3 regions of the Streptomyces sp. NBC_00775 genome follow, and region 3 is predicted to be linked to each of the others. Evidence: riboswitches for the same ligand, from Rfam matches in the RefSeq annotation. Region 3 holds a riboswitch; each other region holds the start of a gene.
What was found. A riboswitch is a leader RNA that binds a small molecule or an ion and turns the genes downstream of it on or off. The one in region 3 is predicted to bind cobalamin.
Positions count from the first base shown of each region.

Region 1: it holds a riboswitch for cobalamin, as region 3 does, so the genes downstream of both, OIC96_RS37130 (cobalamin biosynthesis protein) here and OIC96_RS15870 (ribonucleoside-diphosphate reductase subunit alpha) in region 3, are expected to answer to the same signal.
Region 2: it holds a riboswitch for cobalamin, as region 3 does, so the genes downstream of both, OIC96_RS43540 (CbtB domain-containing protein) here and OIC96_RS15870 (ribonucleoside-diphosphate reductase subunit alpha) in region 3, are expected to answer to the same signal.

Region 1 covers NZ_CP108938.1:8,367,208-8,371,978, reverse strand. The annotation lists gene OIC96_RS37145 (lysozyme) at 1-152, shown strand, start outside; gene OIC96_RS37140 (inorganic phosphate transporter) at 331-1,572, shown strand; gene OIC96_RS37135 (hypothetical protein) at 1,593-1,808, shown strand; cobalamin riboswitch at 2,158-2,298, shown strand; gene OIC96_RS37130 (cobalamin biosynthesis protein) at 2,418-3,374, shown strand; gene OIC96_RS37125 (cobyric acid synthase) at 3,371-4,771, shown strand, end outside.
Region 2 covers NZ_CP108938.1:9,795,903-9,800,673, forward strand. The annotation lists gene OIC96_RS43520 (TetR/AcrR family transcriptional regulator) at 1-173, opposite strand, end outside; gene OIC96_RS43525 (type 1 glutamine amidotransferase domain-containing protein) at 179-874, opposite strand; gene OIC96_RS43530 (nuclear transport factor 2 family protein) at 1,152-1,544, shown strand; gene OIC96_RS43535 (histidine phosphatase family protein) at 1,573-2,151, opposite strand; cobalamin riboswitch at 2,252-2,416, shown strand; gene OIC96_RS43540 (CbtB domain-containing protein) at 2,453-2,674, shown strand; gene OIC96_RS43545 (CbtA family protein) at 2,700-3,464, shown strand; gene OIC96_RS43550 (TetR/AcrR family transcriptional regulator C-terminal domain-containing protein) at 3,515-4,168, opposite strand; gene OIC96_RS43555 (alpha/beta fold hydrolase) at 4,165-4,771, opposite strand, start outside.
Region 3 covers NZ_CP108938.1:3,581,969-3,586,739, forward strand. The annotation lists gene OIC96_RS15850 (carbon starvation CstA family protein) at 1-215, shown strand, start outside; gene OIC96_RS15855 (YbdD/YjiX family protein) at 187-399, shown strand; gene OIC96_RS15860 (DUF3311 domain-containing protein) at 528-791, shown strand; gene mctP (monocarboxylate uptake permease MctP) at 788-2,398, shown strand; cobalamin riboswitch at 2,769-2,907, shown strand; gene OIC96_RS15870 (ribonucleoside-diphosphate reductase subunit alpha) at 3,030-4,771, shown strand, end outside.

The sequences.
Region 1 (4,771 bases), 4.8 Mb from region 3:
TCGCCCGCTACGACTCGGCGGACGCGGGCGCGCTGCCCGCCGGCTGGTCGTACTGGACGTTCTGGCAGTACGACAACAGCGGCAGCCTGCCGGGTGACCAGAATCTCTTCAACGGATCCATGACTCAGCTCAAGAAGCTCACGCGGGGCTAGAAACGGCCCTCGGAGCCCGATATTCCGCCTTCGTTCGAGCCGGCCGGCCGCCCCTTCGACACAAACGGAGGGGCGGTCCACCCTTTGAGACACCCCATCGCCCGCCCCAGTTCATCTTCCGTTCACCCAGGTTGCCTACGGTCCACATGCCACTGACGTCAAACAGAAGCCTGGGTAAATGGAACACATCACGCTCCTCCTCGGAATCGTGATCGTCACCGCTCTCGTGTTCGATTTCACGAACGGTTTCCACGACACCGCCAACGCGATGGCCACCACCATCTCGACCGGCGCGCTCAAGCCCAAGGTCGCGGTGGCTATGTCCGCCGTCCTCAACCTTGTCGGCGCCTTCCTCTCGGTGGAGGTCGCCAACACGATCTCCAAAGGCCTCGTCGACGAATCCGGCATCCAGCCCGAAGTGATCTTCGCGGCGCTTGTCGGTGCCATCCTCTGGAATCTGCTGACGTGGCTCGTCGGCCTCCCGTCCAGTTCCTCGCACGCCCTCATGGGCGGCCTGGTCGGCGCCACCATCGCCTCCGCCGGCACCGGCGCGGTGCACGGGGACGTCCTGGTCGGCAAGGTGCTGCTGCCCGCCGTCGCGGCCCCGATCGTCGCGGGCATCGCCGCGATGCTCGCCACGCGGCTGTCGTACAGGCTCAGTAAGAACGCCGACACCAAGGCCACCGCGAAGGGCTACCGCGCCGGCCAGATAGCCTCCGCCGGTCTGGTCTCGCTGGCCCACGGCACCAACGACGCCCAGAAGACGATGGGCATCATCACCCTGGCCCTGATCGCCGGTGGCGCCATCGCCCCCGACGCCGATCCGCCGGTCTGGGTGATCCTCTCCGCCGGTCTCGCCATCGCGCTCGGCACCTACCTGGGCGGCTGGCGCATCATCCGCACGATGGGCAAGGGCCTGACCGACCTCCAGCCGCAGCAGGGCTTCGCCGCCCAGACCAGCGCGGCCACGGTCATCCTGGCCTCCTCCCACATCGGCTTCTCCCTCTCCACCACGCACTCCGTCTCCGGTTCCGTGATGGGCGCCGGCCTCGGCCGCAAGGGCGGCGTGGTCCGCTGGTCCACCGCCACCCGGATGTTCGTCGCCTGGGGTCTGACGCTGCCGGCCGCCGCGCTGGTCGGCGCGGGCGCCGAGTGGGTCACCGGCCTCGGCGACTGGGGCACCGCGCTCGTCGCCGTCTTCCTGGTCGCCTCCAGCGCCGCGATCTGGCGGATCTCGCGTCGCGAGGTCGTCGACGCCACCAACGTCAACGAGACCGAGGAGCCCGCCGGTGTGGTGACCACGGCCATCGCCGCCGTGACCCCGCCCCCGGCCGGCAGCCTCACCGATGACCTCACGGCCACCATTCCGGCTCCCGCCGAGACCGCGGCGAACCCGTCGGCTCCGTCGGCCATGGCCTGAGACCCAAAGGAAGAAACAGCATGAACATCGACTGGGCAGCCCTCGGGTCCGTCATCGGAGTGAGCCTCGGAGTGACCGTGGCCCTCGTCGGCCTCTTCACCCTCGGCGTCGTCGGCCTCTCCAAGAAGGAGTCGGCCCAGGGCGGTCCGGCCGCCGCGGCGGCCACGGGCGCGTACGTCTGCTTCGCGGCCTGCGCTGCGGCGGTGGCGTACGGCATCTCCCTGATCGTCGCCTGAAGCATCCGGCCGATCGTGGTGCGAGCACCGCACGATCCCCTCTGAGGACCGCACGATCCTTGCCGCCCTGCTCATCGGTCACCGTTTCCTGGTGACGGTGAGCAGGGCGGTTCTTTTTCCGCGTCGGCGGGAAAGCGGCGGGACAGCTCGGCGTACCCGTTCCGCACCTTCACGCAGAGCGTCTTGCCAGGCATTTCGGATGCCTACGCTCCGTGATCATCAGCGCATCCGTGGACTGCCGCCCCCCACAGGGGAATTCGGTGCAAGTCGGTCTCGTCGGGCAGGCCGGGGTGGCGGCGGTGTGGGTCTCAGCACACTCCCCCGTCGCAGGTCAACAGCAAGTTGACGGGTCTTCCAACCCCGTGGTGGACTGCCCGAGCCAAGTACGGCGGCATGAGAGGAAGCCGGTGTGAGTCCGGCGCGGTCCCGCCACTGTCACCGGGGAAGGAAGTCCCCGGGAGCCAGGAACTCTCACCGCCGGTCTCGTCGAACCAGGGCGTGGACACCCTGAGTGAGGACATATCGCCATGCGCGGCTGCCCAAGTGCCCTGCCAACGACGCGAGTGACGCGAACGACGGTTGTTCCCGACCCGACGGTCGGCTGAACCGATGCGTGCCGATCGCGTCTTCGCGTACGGCGCCACCGCCGGCCTCCTCGGCGACCTGCTGCTCGGCGACCCTCGCCGGGGGCATCCGGTCGCCGCGTTCGGGCGGGCCGCGGGAGCCGTGGAGCGGGTGTTGTGGCGGGACCACCGCGGGTGGGGCGCGCTGCACACCGCCGTGTGCGTGGGCGGTGCCGCAGGGCTCGCGGCGCTCGCGAGCCATTCCGTACGCGCCTCCCGTACCGCCTCCATCGCGCTGACCGCCGCCGCCACTTGGGCCGTAGTCGGGGGGACCTCCCTCGGCCGCGAGGCCCGCGCGATCGGCGACGCGCTCGCGGCCGGCGATGTCGAGGTGGCCCGGGAGCGGCTGCCCCATCTGTGCGGGCGGGATCCCCAGGCGCTGGACTCCGACGGCATCGCGCGGGCCGTCGTCGAGTCCGTCGCCGAGAACACCTCCGACGCGGTGGTGGGGGCACTGGTGTGGGGCGCTGTGGGCGGCGCACCCGGGCTGGTCGCCTTCCGCGCCGTGAACACGCTCGACGCCATGGTCGGACACAAGTCCCCCAAGTACCGGCGGTACGGGTGGGCTTCCGCACGCCTGGACGATGTGGCCGGGTGGCCGGGGGCTCGGCTGACCGCCGTGCTCGCGAGCGCGGCCGGAAGTGATCCGCGGGGTGCCGTACGCGCCTGGCGTGCCGACGCCCGTAAGCATCCGAGCCCCAACGCCGGGCCTGTGGAGGCCTCGTTCGCGGGGGCGCTCGGGGTGCGGCTCGGCGGGACGCTCGCCTACGGGGGGCGGGTCGAGCACCGGCCCGTGCTCAACCGCACCGGGCGCGCCGTCCAAGTCGACGACATCGAGCGGGCCGTACGGCTGTCGCGGCGTGTGAGCTGGCTCGCCCTCGGCGTGAGTGCCGCCGGGCGACTGCTCTCCCAGAGACTTCTCGCGAAGGGACGTACCTCATGAGCGGCGAAACGAGCGGCGGAACGGGCGGCGGACTCCTCGTCGCCGGGACCACCTCCGACGCCGGCAAGAGCGTCGTCACCGCCGGGATCTGCCGGTGGCTGGTGCGGCAGGGCGTCAAGGTCGCGCCGTTCAAGGCGCAGAACATGTCGCTGAACTCGTTCGTGACCCGCGAGGGCGCCGAGATCGGGCGCGCGCAGGCCATGCAGGCGCAGGCCGCGCGCGTCGAGCCCACCGCGCTGATGAATCCCGTGCTGCTCAAGCCGGGGAGCGACCGCAGCAGTCAGGTCGTCCTCATGGGCAAACCGGTGGGTGAGATGACCGCGCGCGGCTATCACGGCGGGCGCCAGGAGGCCCTTCTGGGGACCGTGCTGGACTGCCTCGCCGAGTTGCGGGGCACGTATGACGCGGTGATCTGTGAGGGGGCCGGGAGTCCCGCCGAGATCAATCTGCGGCGGACGGACATCGTGAACATGGGGATCGCGCGGAACGCGCGGCTGCCCGTGCTCGTCGTCGGCGACATCGACCGCGGGGGCGTGTTCGCCTCGTTCTTCGGGACGGTCGCGCTGCTGTCGCGCGAGGACCAGGAGTTCGTCGCCGGGTTCCTCGTCAACAAGTTCAGGGGGGATGTCTCCCTGCTGGAGCCGGGGCTCGACATGCTTCACGGCCTCACCGGGCGGCGCTCCTACGGCGTCCTCCCCTTCCAGCACGGTCTCGGCATCGACGAGGAGGACGGGCTGCGCGTCTCGCTGCGGGGTGCCGTGCGGGAGTCCGTCGTGGCGGAACCCGTCGGCGCGGACGTCCTGCGGGTCGCCGTCTGCGCGGTCCCCCTGATGTCCAACTTCACGGACGTGGACGCGCTGGCCGCCGAGCCGGGTGTCGTCGTGCGGTTCGTGGACCGGGCCGAGGAGCTGGCAGACGCCGACCTCGTCGTCGTACCGGGGACCCGGGGGACGGTGAAGGCGCTGGAGTGGCTGCGGGAGCGCGGACTCGCGGACGCGATCGCACGCCGGGCCGCCGAGGGGCGGCCCGTGCTGGGCATCTGCGGTGGCTTCCAGGTCCTCGGCGAGCACATCGAGGACGAGGTCGAGTCGCGCGCCGGTCAGGTCGACGGGCTCGGGCTCCTCCCCGTACGCGTGCGGTTCGCGCGCGAGAAGACCCTCACCCGGCCGGTCGGCGAAGCGCTCGGCGAGTACGTCGAGGGGTACGAGATCCACCACGGTGTCGCCGACGTGACAGGCGGCGAGCCGTTCTTGGACGGCTGCCGGGTCGGCGCCGTCTGGGGCACGCACTGGCACGGCTCGCTGGAGTCGGACGGGTTCCGGCGTGCCTTTCTGCGCGAGGTGGCGGCCGCCGCGGGCCGCCGTTTCGTGCCGGCCGCCGACACGTCGTTCGCGGCG
Region 2 (4,771 bases), 6.2 Mb from region 3:
CGTCCGGCGAGGCGGCGGAAGGCGTCGTCCTTGCCACGCACGTACTGGTAGACCGCTGACCGGGACACGCCCATGGTGGAGGCGATGTCGTCCATCGTGGTGCGCCGTACGCCGTACCTGGTCAGGCACTCGTAGGCGGCGTCGAGGACCTCGTCGAGCCGGTCGGTGGCCATGAGGGTCAGCCCAGCTTCTTCAGCAGCTCTGCCGCGAGCGGGGCGGAGGAGGACGGGTTCTGGCCGGTGACCAGGTTGCGGTCGACAACCACCTTGGGGGCCCACGGCTCGCCCTCCTGGAAGTCGACGCCCGCCTCGACGAGCCGGTCCTGGAGCAGCCACTTGGCCTTGCCTGCGAGACCCGCCTGGGTCTCCTCGGCGTTGGTGAACCCGGAGACCCGGTAGCCCGCGAAGGCGTTGCCGCCGTCCTCGCGGGTGGCGGCGAGCAGCGCGGCCGGGGCGTGGCACACCACACCGAGCGGCTTGCCCGAGTCGAGCGCGAGGGTGAGGAGCCGGCCGGAGTCGGCGTTGACCGCGAGGTCCTCCATCGGGCCGTGGCCGCCGGGGTAGAAGACGGCCGCGTAGTCGTCCAGGTCCGCTTCCTCCAGCTTGATCGGCTGCTGGAGCTCGGCGATCGACGCGAGGGCGCCGGCGATCCGGTCGGCGCCCTCCTGCCCGCCGTTCACCTCGGGCGCCAGGCTTCCCTGGTCCACGGTCGGCACGACGCCGCCCGGCGTGGCGACGACGACCTCGTGGCCCGCGGCCTTGAAGGCCTCGTACGGGGCGACGGCCTCCTCGGCCCAGAAGCCGGTCGGGTGACGGGTGCCGTCGGCGAGCGTCCAGTAGTCGACGCCGGTCATCACGAAAAGGATCTTCGACATGGTGTTCTCTCCGGGGGAGCGGGCCCTGACGGACCTGGGGAACGTTCTTGGCCGTACGCCCTGACGTTCTGCGCTCAGATCGTCAGGGCGGCGATGTGCTCGACGGTATGCGCGTCGGACATAGGTGACCAATAGGGAACCCGCTTGCAGCCATAGGGGATCCAATGACGCTCCGGGAATACGGCGGGCGGCTCTGCTCCGAGGCTGGACGCCGGGAACATGCGCGATTAATGTCATCCGCACCTAGACAACTGGTTGAGTAGAAGAGGTGGGCGTGATGCATTCCTTCCGCAAGGCCGTGGAGGCCGGAGACTTCGCCGCGATCGAGGAGATGCTGGCCGAGGACGTGGTGTTCACCAGCCCCGTCGCCTTCAAGCCCTACCCGGGCAAGGCGATCACCGCGGCCATCCTGCGCGCCGTCTCCCGTGTCTTCACCGACTTCCGGTACGTACGCGAGATCGCCGGCGCCGACGGCCGGGACCACGCGCTGGTCTTCGAGGCGAAGGTGGGCGACAAGCAGCTCACCGGCTGCGACTTCCTGCACTTCGACGAGGACGGCCGGATCGACGACTTCATGGTCATGGTCCGCCCGCTGACGGCGGCCCAGGCGCTCTCCGAGGCGATGGGGGCGCAGTTCGAGCGGATCTCGCGGGAGGCGGCGGGCGCGTGAGCGGCGACGCGCCCTGATGGCGGACGGGTCAGCCCGGCTCCCCGAGCGGGCGTCCCGCGCGAACGTTCCAGCGACCCGCGCGGCCGCTGAACTCCGTGGCGGTCAGCGGGGGCACGTCGACGCGCCAGAACGCCGACTCCGGCGCCCCCAACACCCGTACCACCAAGGCCCGTACGACCTCCGGCTCCACCACGGCGACGGTTCGCCCGGTGACCTCGGAGGCCGTGTCCAGCCAGCCCGCCACCCGGTCGCAGAACGCCCGCACCGACTCCCCGTCGTGCGGCGCGGATCCGGGATCGGCCAGCCACCGTGCCACCGCCTCCGGCTCCTTCGCGCTCACCTCGTCGAGGGTCGCCCCGCGCCAGCGGCCCACGTCCAGAGCGGCCAACTCCGGTGCGTCCGCGGGGGTGTCGAGGCCGAGCGCGCCCGCGGTCTCCCGGCACCGCACGGTGGGGGAGACCCACAGCCGGGCCGCGGCCGGAACACTGCCCGCGGCCGCCCGCGCGAGCCGCAGCCCCGAGGCGTCGACCGGGCATCCGTCGTCGAAGCGGGCCTCGCGCAGTGCCTCGCTGATCGCCGCTGAGATCAGGATCACTCGGCTCGTCATACACATCCACTTTCCTGTGCGAAACCCTTGTGCGGTACGGGAACCGGCCACGCGGCCGGGCAAGGGGCGCACGCCGTGCCCCTCATGCGCCCTTGGCCGGATCCCCGCCACGCGGTACGGTCTCGTCGATATTGACGACGGTTCGGCGGAAGTCCGGTGGAAATCCGGCACGGTCGCGCCACTGTAAGCCCATCAAGAACCACTCCCGCCAGGGGTGGTGAAGGTCGAGCAAGTCAGACCCGCGGCCGTCGTCCTGTGCACCACCAAGATGGGACGCGAGTTCCCCAGGAGGTTCTGCCCCATGGCGCAGTCCGTCGCTCAGCCGACCGCTACCCCCACCGCCGTTCCCGCGAAGCTGCCGATCGGCGCGATCGCCCCCTGGGCGGTCTTCTTCGGCATCCTGATGCTGGTCCTGCTCTACTTCGTCGGCGCCGAACAGGGCGCCACCTCCCTCGTGTCCGGCGAGAACGTGCACGAGTGGGTGCACGACGCCCGCCACCTCCTCGGCTTCCCCTGCCACTGACGCCGAAGAGGAAACGTACGAGCTCATGAATTCCGCAACTGTCAGAAACCTCCTGGTGCGTGGCATGCTCGCGGGTCTCGCCGCGGGCCTGCTCGCCCTGGTCGTCGCCTACTTCCTGGGTGAGCCGCGCGTGGACTCGGCGATCGCCTACGAGGAGGCGCACTCGCACGAGCACGGTATGGAGATCGTCTCCCGCACGATGCAGTCCACCGGCGGTCTGGCCACCGGTGTCCTCGTCTACGGGGTCTCGTTCGGCGGGATCGCCGCCCTCGCGTACTGCTTCGCGCTGGGCAGGATCGGCCGGTTCGGGCCGCGCGCCAGCGCGCTCCTGCTGTCGGCGGCGGGCCTGCTCGCCGTCTACGTGGTGCCGTTCCTGAAGTACCCGGCCAACCCGCCGTCCGTCGGCGACCCCGACACCATCGGCAAGCGCACGACCCTGTACTTCCTGATGATGGTGCTCAGCGTGCTGCTCGCCGTCGCCACGGTCATCCTGGGCAAGCGCCTCGCGCCGCGCCTGGGCAACTGGAACGCGACGCTCGCGGCGGGCGCGTTCTTCGTCCTCGCCATCGGCCTCGCGTACGCGTTCCTGCCGACCGTCAACGAGGTCCCGAAGGACTTCTCCGCCACCCTGCTCTGGCAGTTCCGCCTCGCGGCCCTGGCCATCCAGCTGACCCTGTGGACCGCCTTCGGTCTCGTCTTCGGGGTGCTGGCGGAGCGGGTACTGGCTCCACGACCGGCCACCGTGCGGGAGAAGGAGCCCGCCGCGGAGGCAACTCCCGTCGCTCACTGAGCGGTTGAAGAAGGGCGGTCCCGGTCGTCGGCCTGGGCCGCCCTTCTCGTTCAGATCAGCCGCTCGAAGCCGTCCAGCATCGCCGTGAGGCCGATGTCGAAGTGCTCGTCGATCTCCGTGCCGTCGGCCGCGCGGGCGAGGACGTTGTACGCGGGCGATTCGGGCGCGGGCTTCTTGCTGCGGCTCTGCGAACCGAGCCGCACCACCGCCAGGCTCAGCGCGTGCCCGATGGTGAACTCGCGCAGACAGCGAGCGATCTGCAGGGCGTGGGTCGGGGTGAAACCCCTGGCCTGAAGCAGCTCGATGATCCGTACGCCCGTGTCGATCGACGCACGCGAGCGCACCGGACGGGTCGCGAAGACCGAGACCGCCTGCGGATGGCGGAGCAGCGTGTCGCGCAGCCGCCGGCAGTACTGCTCGGAGACCGCCCGCCAAGTGTCGTCCCAGGGCAGCGAGTCGACATCGAGCTCGTCGAAGAGCGCCTCCGCGATGCCGTCGAACAGCTCCTCCTGGTCCCGGAAGTAGCGGTACACCGCCATCGGGTCGACCCCGAGCCCCGCGCCGAGCTTGCGCATCGAGAAGTTGCCGAGGCCGTTGGCGTCGATCAGGGCCAGGGCGGCGGCGGCGATGTACGTCCGGTTCAGCGCCGGTCTGACGCGCGGGGACGGCCGCGTGTCCGCCGCGCTGCCCTTGTCGGTCTTCATGAGGAGAGTTGGTCCAGAATCGTGATCAGCCGCTGGGTGAATTCCCGCGGACGCTGCTGGTAGACCGTGTGGCCTCCGGGGAACTCCTCGCATGCTACGCCGAGCAGTTCGCTCAGGACGTGAGCGGGACGATGGTAGGGGCGCCCTTCGCTGTCGCGGCCCGTGGCGAGGCGCCAGGGGATGCCCACGTTCCGCAGGGCATCGAGGTCGGGCTGGTACGCGAAGCAGAACTCGGACAGTTCCCGCTCGATGAGGATGCGGGAGTTGCCCAGGATGCGGGTCATGGTGTCCGGCTCGCGACCGGTCACCCGCTTCGCGGCACCGGCGGTGGCCAGCATCACGCGGGAGGTCGCGGCGATCAGCGCCTGGCCCCTCGGTGACACGAACATCCGCGGCGGCTGCGGAAGCGTCATCGCGCCGAACGCGGCCGACGCCCGCAGCGGACCCTTATCCCGGCCGAGCCGTTCGATGTCCTCCATGGCCTGCCGCTCCGGGCTGTCCAAGGGCAGCACCTGCATGAGCGGGGGCTCGTGGACGACGGCGCCGAGCAGTCGCCCGGAGTGGTGCGCCAGCAGTTCCAGCGCGATGATCGCGCCGCCGCTG
Region 3 (4,771 bases):
CCATTCTCGCCGTCCTCGTCGTCGTCGTGATCGCGGACGCGGCCCGGGTGTGCGTCCGGCACGTACGCCGCCCGGCGCTGTCCACGCTCAGCGAGGCGCCGTACGTGGAGTCGAAGATCGTCGCTCCGGCCGGGCTGATCCCGACCAGGGAGGAGAAGACGGAGAAGGCGGGGGAGGCGGAGCGCGATGCGGTCGGCGCTGAAACGGGCGGTTAGCCGCACGGGAAGGGGAATTCGCTGGTACGTAAGGGAGTTGACGGACGAATCCGCCTACGACCGCCATGTCACCCACCTGCGGAAGGACGATCCGGACACACCCGTACCCTCGCGCCGTGAGTTCGAACGATGGCGGACGGACCGTCAGGAGCGGGACCCGCGCCAGGGGTTCCGCTGCTGCTGAAGCCAACACCGGCCGCCCACACGAACCCTCCACATCCGCTATGCGGACGGGGGTTCCATAAAGGCGGAACCGTCGCCTAGATTGCCTGCGCGTTACACAGGTGATCAGTGAGGGGACGGAGCCGCCGTATGTCAGATGTGCCTGAAGTGAAGCCACCGGTGGTGACGCCGGTCCGTGTAGTGATCGCCCTCTGTCTGTCCGCACCGTTCGTGGCGATGCTGTGGGTCGGCTCGTACGCGAAGACGGACCCGGCCTTCATAGGCATCCCGTTCTTCTACTGGTACCAGATGCTGTGGGTGATCATCTCGACCGCCCTCACGATGACCGCGTACCAGCTGTGGCAGCGTGACCAGCGGGCCCGCGCCGCCGCGAAGGGCGGTGTCGAAGCATGAAGGACGGCGTGAACGGCGTGGCACTCGCCGTCTTCATCTTCTTCTTCCTGGCCGTCACGGTCATGGGCTTCCTGGCCGCGCGCTGGCGCAAGGCGGACGACGAGCACAGCCTCGACGAATGGGGCCTGGGCGGACGGTCGTTCGGCACCTGGATCACTTGGTTCCTGCTCGGCGGCGACCTCTACACGGCGTACACCTTCGTCGCCGTACCGGCCGCCATCTACGCGGCGGGCGCGGCCGGCTTCTTCGCGGTTCCGTACACGATCCTGGTCTACCCCCTGATCTTCACCTTCCTCCCCCGCCTGTGGTCGGTCTCCCACAAGCACGGATACGTGACGACGTCGGACTTCGTGCGCGGCCGCTTCGGCTCCAAGGGGCTGTCCCTCGCCGTGGCCGTCACCGGCATCCTGGCCACCATGCCGTACATCGCGCTCCAACTGGTCGGCATCCAGGCCGTGCTGGACGTGATGGGCGTGGGCGGCGGCGAGAACACGAACTGGTTCGTGAAGGACCTCCCGCTCCTCATCGCCTTCGGCGTGCTGGCGGCCTACACCTACTCCTCGGGCCTGCGCGCCCCGGCGCTGATCGCGTTCGTGAAGGACACCCTGATCTACATCGTGATCGCGGTGGCCATCATCTACATCCCGATCAAGCTGGGCGGCTTCGACGAGATCTTCAAGGCGGCGAACGACAAGTACACGGCGGCGGGCGCCGGCGGAATCGTCCCCGCCGAAGCGAACCAGTGGACGTACGCCACCCTCGCCCTGGGCTCGGCACTCGCGCTCTTCATGTACCCGCACTCGATCACGGCGACGCTGTCGAGCCGCAGCCGCAACGTCATCCGCCGCAACACCACGATCCTCCCGCTCTACTCCCTGATGCTGGGCCTGCTGGCCCTCCTCGGCTTCATGGCGATCGCGGCCGGGGTGAAGGTCACGAACGGCCAACTCGCCATCCCCCAGCTCTTCGAGACCATGTTCCCGGACTGGTTCGCGGGCGTGGCCTTCGCCGCGATCGGCATCGGTGCGCTCGTCCCCGCGGCGATCATGTCCATCGCCGCCGCCAACCTCTTCACCCGCAACATCTACAAGGACTTCATCAAGCCGGACGCGACCCCGCAGCAGGAGACCAAGGTCTCCAAGCTGGTCTCGCTCCTGGTGAAGGTGGGCGCGCTGGTCTTCGTCCTGACGATGGACAAAACCGTCGCGATCAACTTCCAGCTCCTCGGCGGCATCTGGATCCTCCAGACGTTCCCCGCCCTGGTGGGCGGCCTGTTCACCCGCTGGTTCCACCGCTGGGCACTCCTCGCCGGCTGGGCCGTGGGCATGCTCTACGGCACGCTCGCCGCGTACGGGATCGCCTCCCCCACCCAGGATCACTTCGGCGGCAACTCGAAGGAGATCCCTGGCATCGGGGAGATCGGCTACATCGGCTTCACGGCGTTCGTCCTCAACGTGGTCGTGACCGTGGTCCTCACCTTCGCCCTCCGGGCCTTCAACGCCCCCGACGGCGTGGACGAAACGTCCCCGGAGGACTACACGGCGGACGCGGCCACCCCGAGCGTCGAGGCGAAGCTGCCGCCGGCGACAGCGGAGGCGACCCCCTAGCCGCCGGACGGGTGCGGACGGAGGGATTGCGCAGTTCCCCGCGCCCCTTCAATGCCGCAGACGCCGTACGGCCGAAGGGGACGGGTCGGGGGCGTCCGCCCGCAGCGGCTGGCGCGTCAACGCCGAGCCCTTGAAACCCCACCGATTCCGCGCCAGACCGAGGACGGATACCCCCGACCCGGCCCCGACCCACAACAAGCCACAGCGGCCACCAGACGGGCCGCCGGACACAATCCGGCGGCCCGCACTCATGCCCCTGACACATCCCGCTGCTCACCTACGAGTTGACGCTCCAGCACACTCCGTAGCACTCCCCGACACCAACGCGACACAACATGTGGTGGTGCTCCCGCAGCCCGGCACAAGATGTATGCTCATGCTCGCTGTCGCCGCAGGGGAATCCGGTGCGAATCCGGAACTGTCCCGCAACGGTGTACTTGTGTGTGTTCGCGTACCCGCGTGCACACACTCGCGTCAGTCCGAGGACCTGCCGACAGCGCGCCCCGGCCACCCGGCCCGGGCGCCGACGACGTCCGGGCCTCGCGGAATGGGCCGGTGGACGCGACGCCGTGCGCGCTCGTGTGCCCCGCCGCTTTCCCCTGGCCCCGTGCCGAGCGAGGGAGAGCCCCAAGTGACCATCGCGCCAGCCGATCCGGCTTCAGTTTCCGTGCCGCAGGCCCCGGTGCAGGCCCCGGTGGAGAACGACGGTCCCGGTACCACGCTGCTGCGTACCCTGACCGACCTCACCGCCGACCTCCCCGACGCCGACCCCGGCCGGGTCGCCGCCGCCGCGCTGCGCGGCCGCTCCGCCCGCGCGGACGACACGGAACTGCGCGAACTGGCCACGGAGGCCGCCGCGGGCCTCATCTCCGAGGACCCCGCCTACTCGAAGCTGGCGGCCAGGCTGCTGACGATCAGCATCGCGGCCGAGGCCGCCTCCCAGGGCGTCACGACCTTCTCCGAGTCGATCACGACCGGCCACCGCGAGGGCCTGATCGCCGACCGCACCGCCGAGTTCGTCCGGCTGCACACGGCCCACCTCGACGCCCTGATCGACACCGAAGGCGACGACCGCTTCGGCTACTTCGGCCTGCGCACCCTGCACAGCCGCTACCTCCTGCGGCACCCGATCACCCGCAAGGTCGTCGAGACGCCCCAGCACTTCATGCTCCGCGTGGCATCCGGCCTCGCCGAGGACGACACCACCAGGGCCCTCGACGAAGTAGCGGCGCTCTACAGCCTGATGAGCCGCCTCGACTACCTCCCCTCCTCCCCCACCCTCTTCAACTCCGGCACCCGGCATCCCCAGATGTCGTCCTGCTACCTCCTCGACTCCCCGCTGGACGAGCTGGACTCCATCTACGACCGCTACCACCAGGTCGCCCGGCTCTCGAAGCACGCGGGCGGCATCGGCCTGTCGTACTCCCGTATCCGTTCGCGCGGTTCGCTGATCCGCGGCACGAACGGGCACTCCAACGGCATCGTCCCGTTCCTGAAGACCCTCGACGCCTCGGTCGCCGCCGTGAACCAGGGCGGCCGGCGCAAGGGCGCGGCCGCGGTCTACCTGGAGACCTGGCACTCCGACATCGAGGAGTTCCTGGAGCTGCGCGACAACACCGGCGAGGACGCCCGCCGTACGCACAACCTGAACCTCGCGCACTGGATCCCGGACGAGTTCATGCGCCGGGTGAACGAGGACGCCGTCTGGTCCCTCTTCTCCCCCGCCGACGTGCCCGAGCTGGTCGACCTGTGGGGCGACGAGTTCGACGCCGCGTACCGCAAGGCGGAGGAGGCGGGCCTCGCCAAGAAGACCATCCCGGCCCGCGACCTGTACGGCCGCATGATGCGCACCCTCGCACAGACCGGCAACGGCTGGATGACCTTCAAGGACGCCGCCAACCGCACCGCCAACCAGACGGCGGAGCCGGGCCACACCGTCCACTCCTCGAACCTGTGCACCGAGATCCTGGAGGTCACGGACGACGGCGAGACGGCGGTCTGCAACCTGGGCTCGGTCAACCTGGGCGCGTTCGTCGACACGGCGGCCGGCGACATCGACTGGGAGCGGCTGGACGAGACGGTCCGCACGGCCGTCACCTTCCTCGACCGCGTCGTCGACATCAACTTCTACCCGACCGAGCAGGCGGGCCGCTCCAACGCGAAGTGGCGCCCGGTCGGCCTCGGCGCGATGGGCCTCCAGGACGTCTTCTTCAAGCTGCGCGTCCCGTTCGACTCACCGCAGGCCAAGGCCCTGTCCACCCGTATCGCCGAGCGCATCATGCTCGCCGCGTACGAGGCCTCCGCGGACCTCGCCGAGCGCAACGGCCCGCTTCCGGCCTGGGAGAAGACCCGTACGGCCCGCGGAGTCCTCCA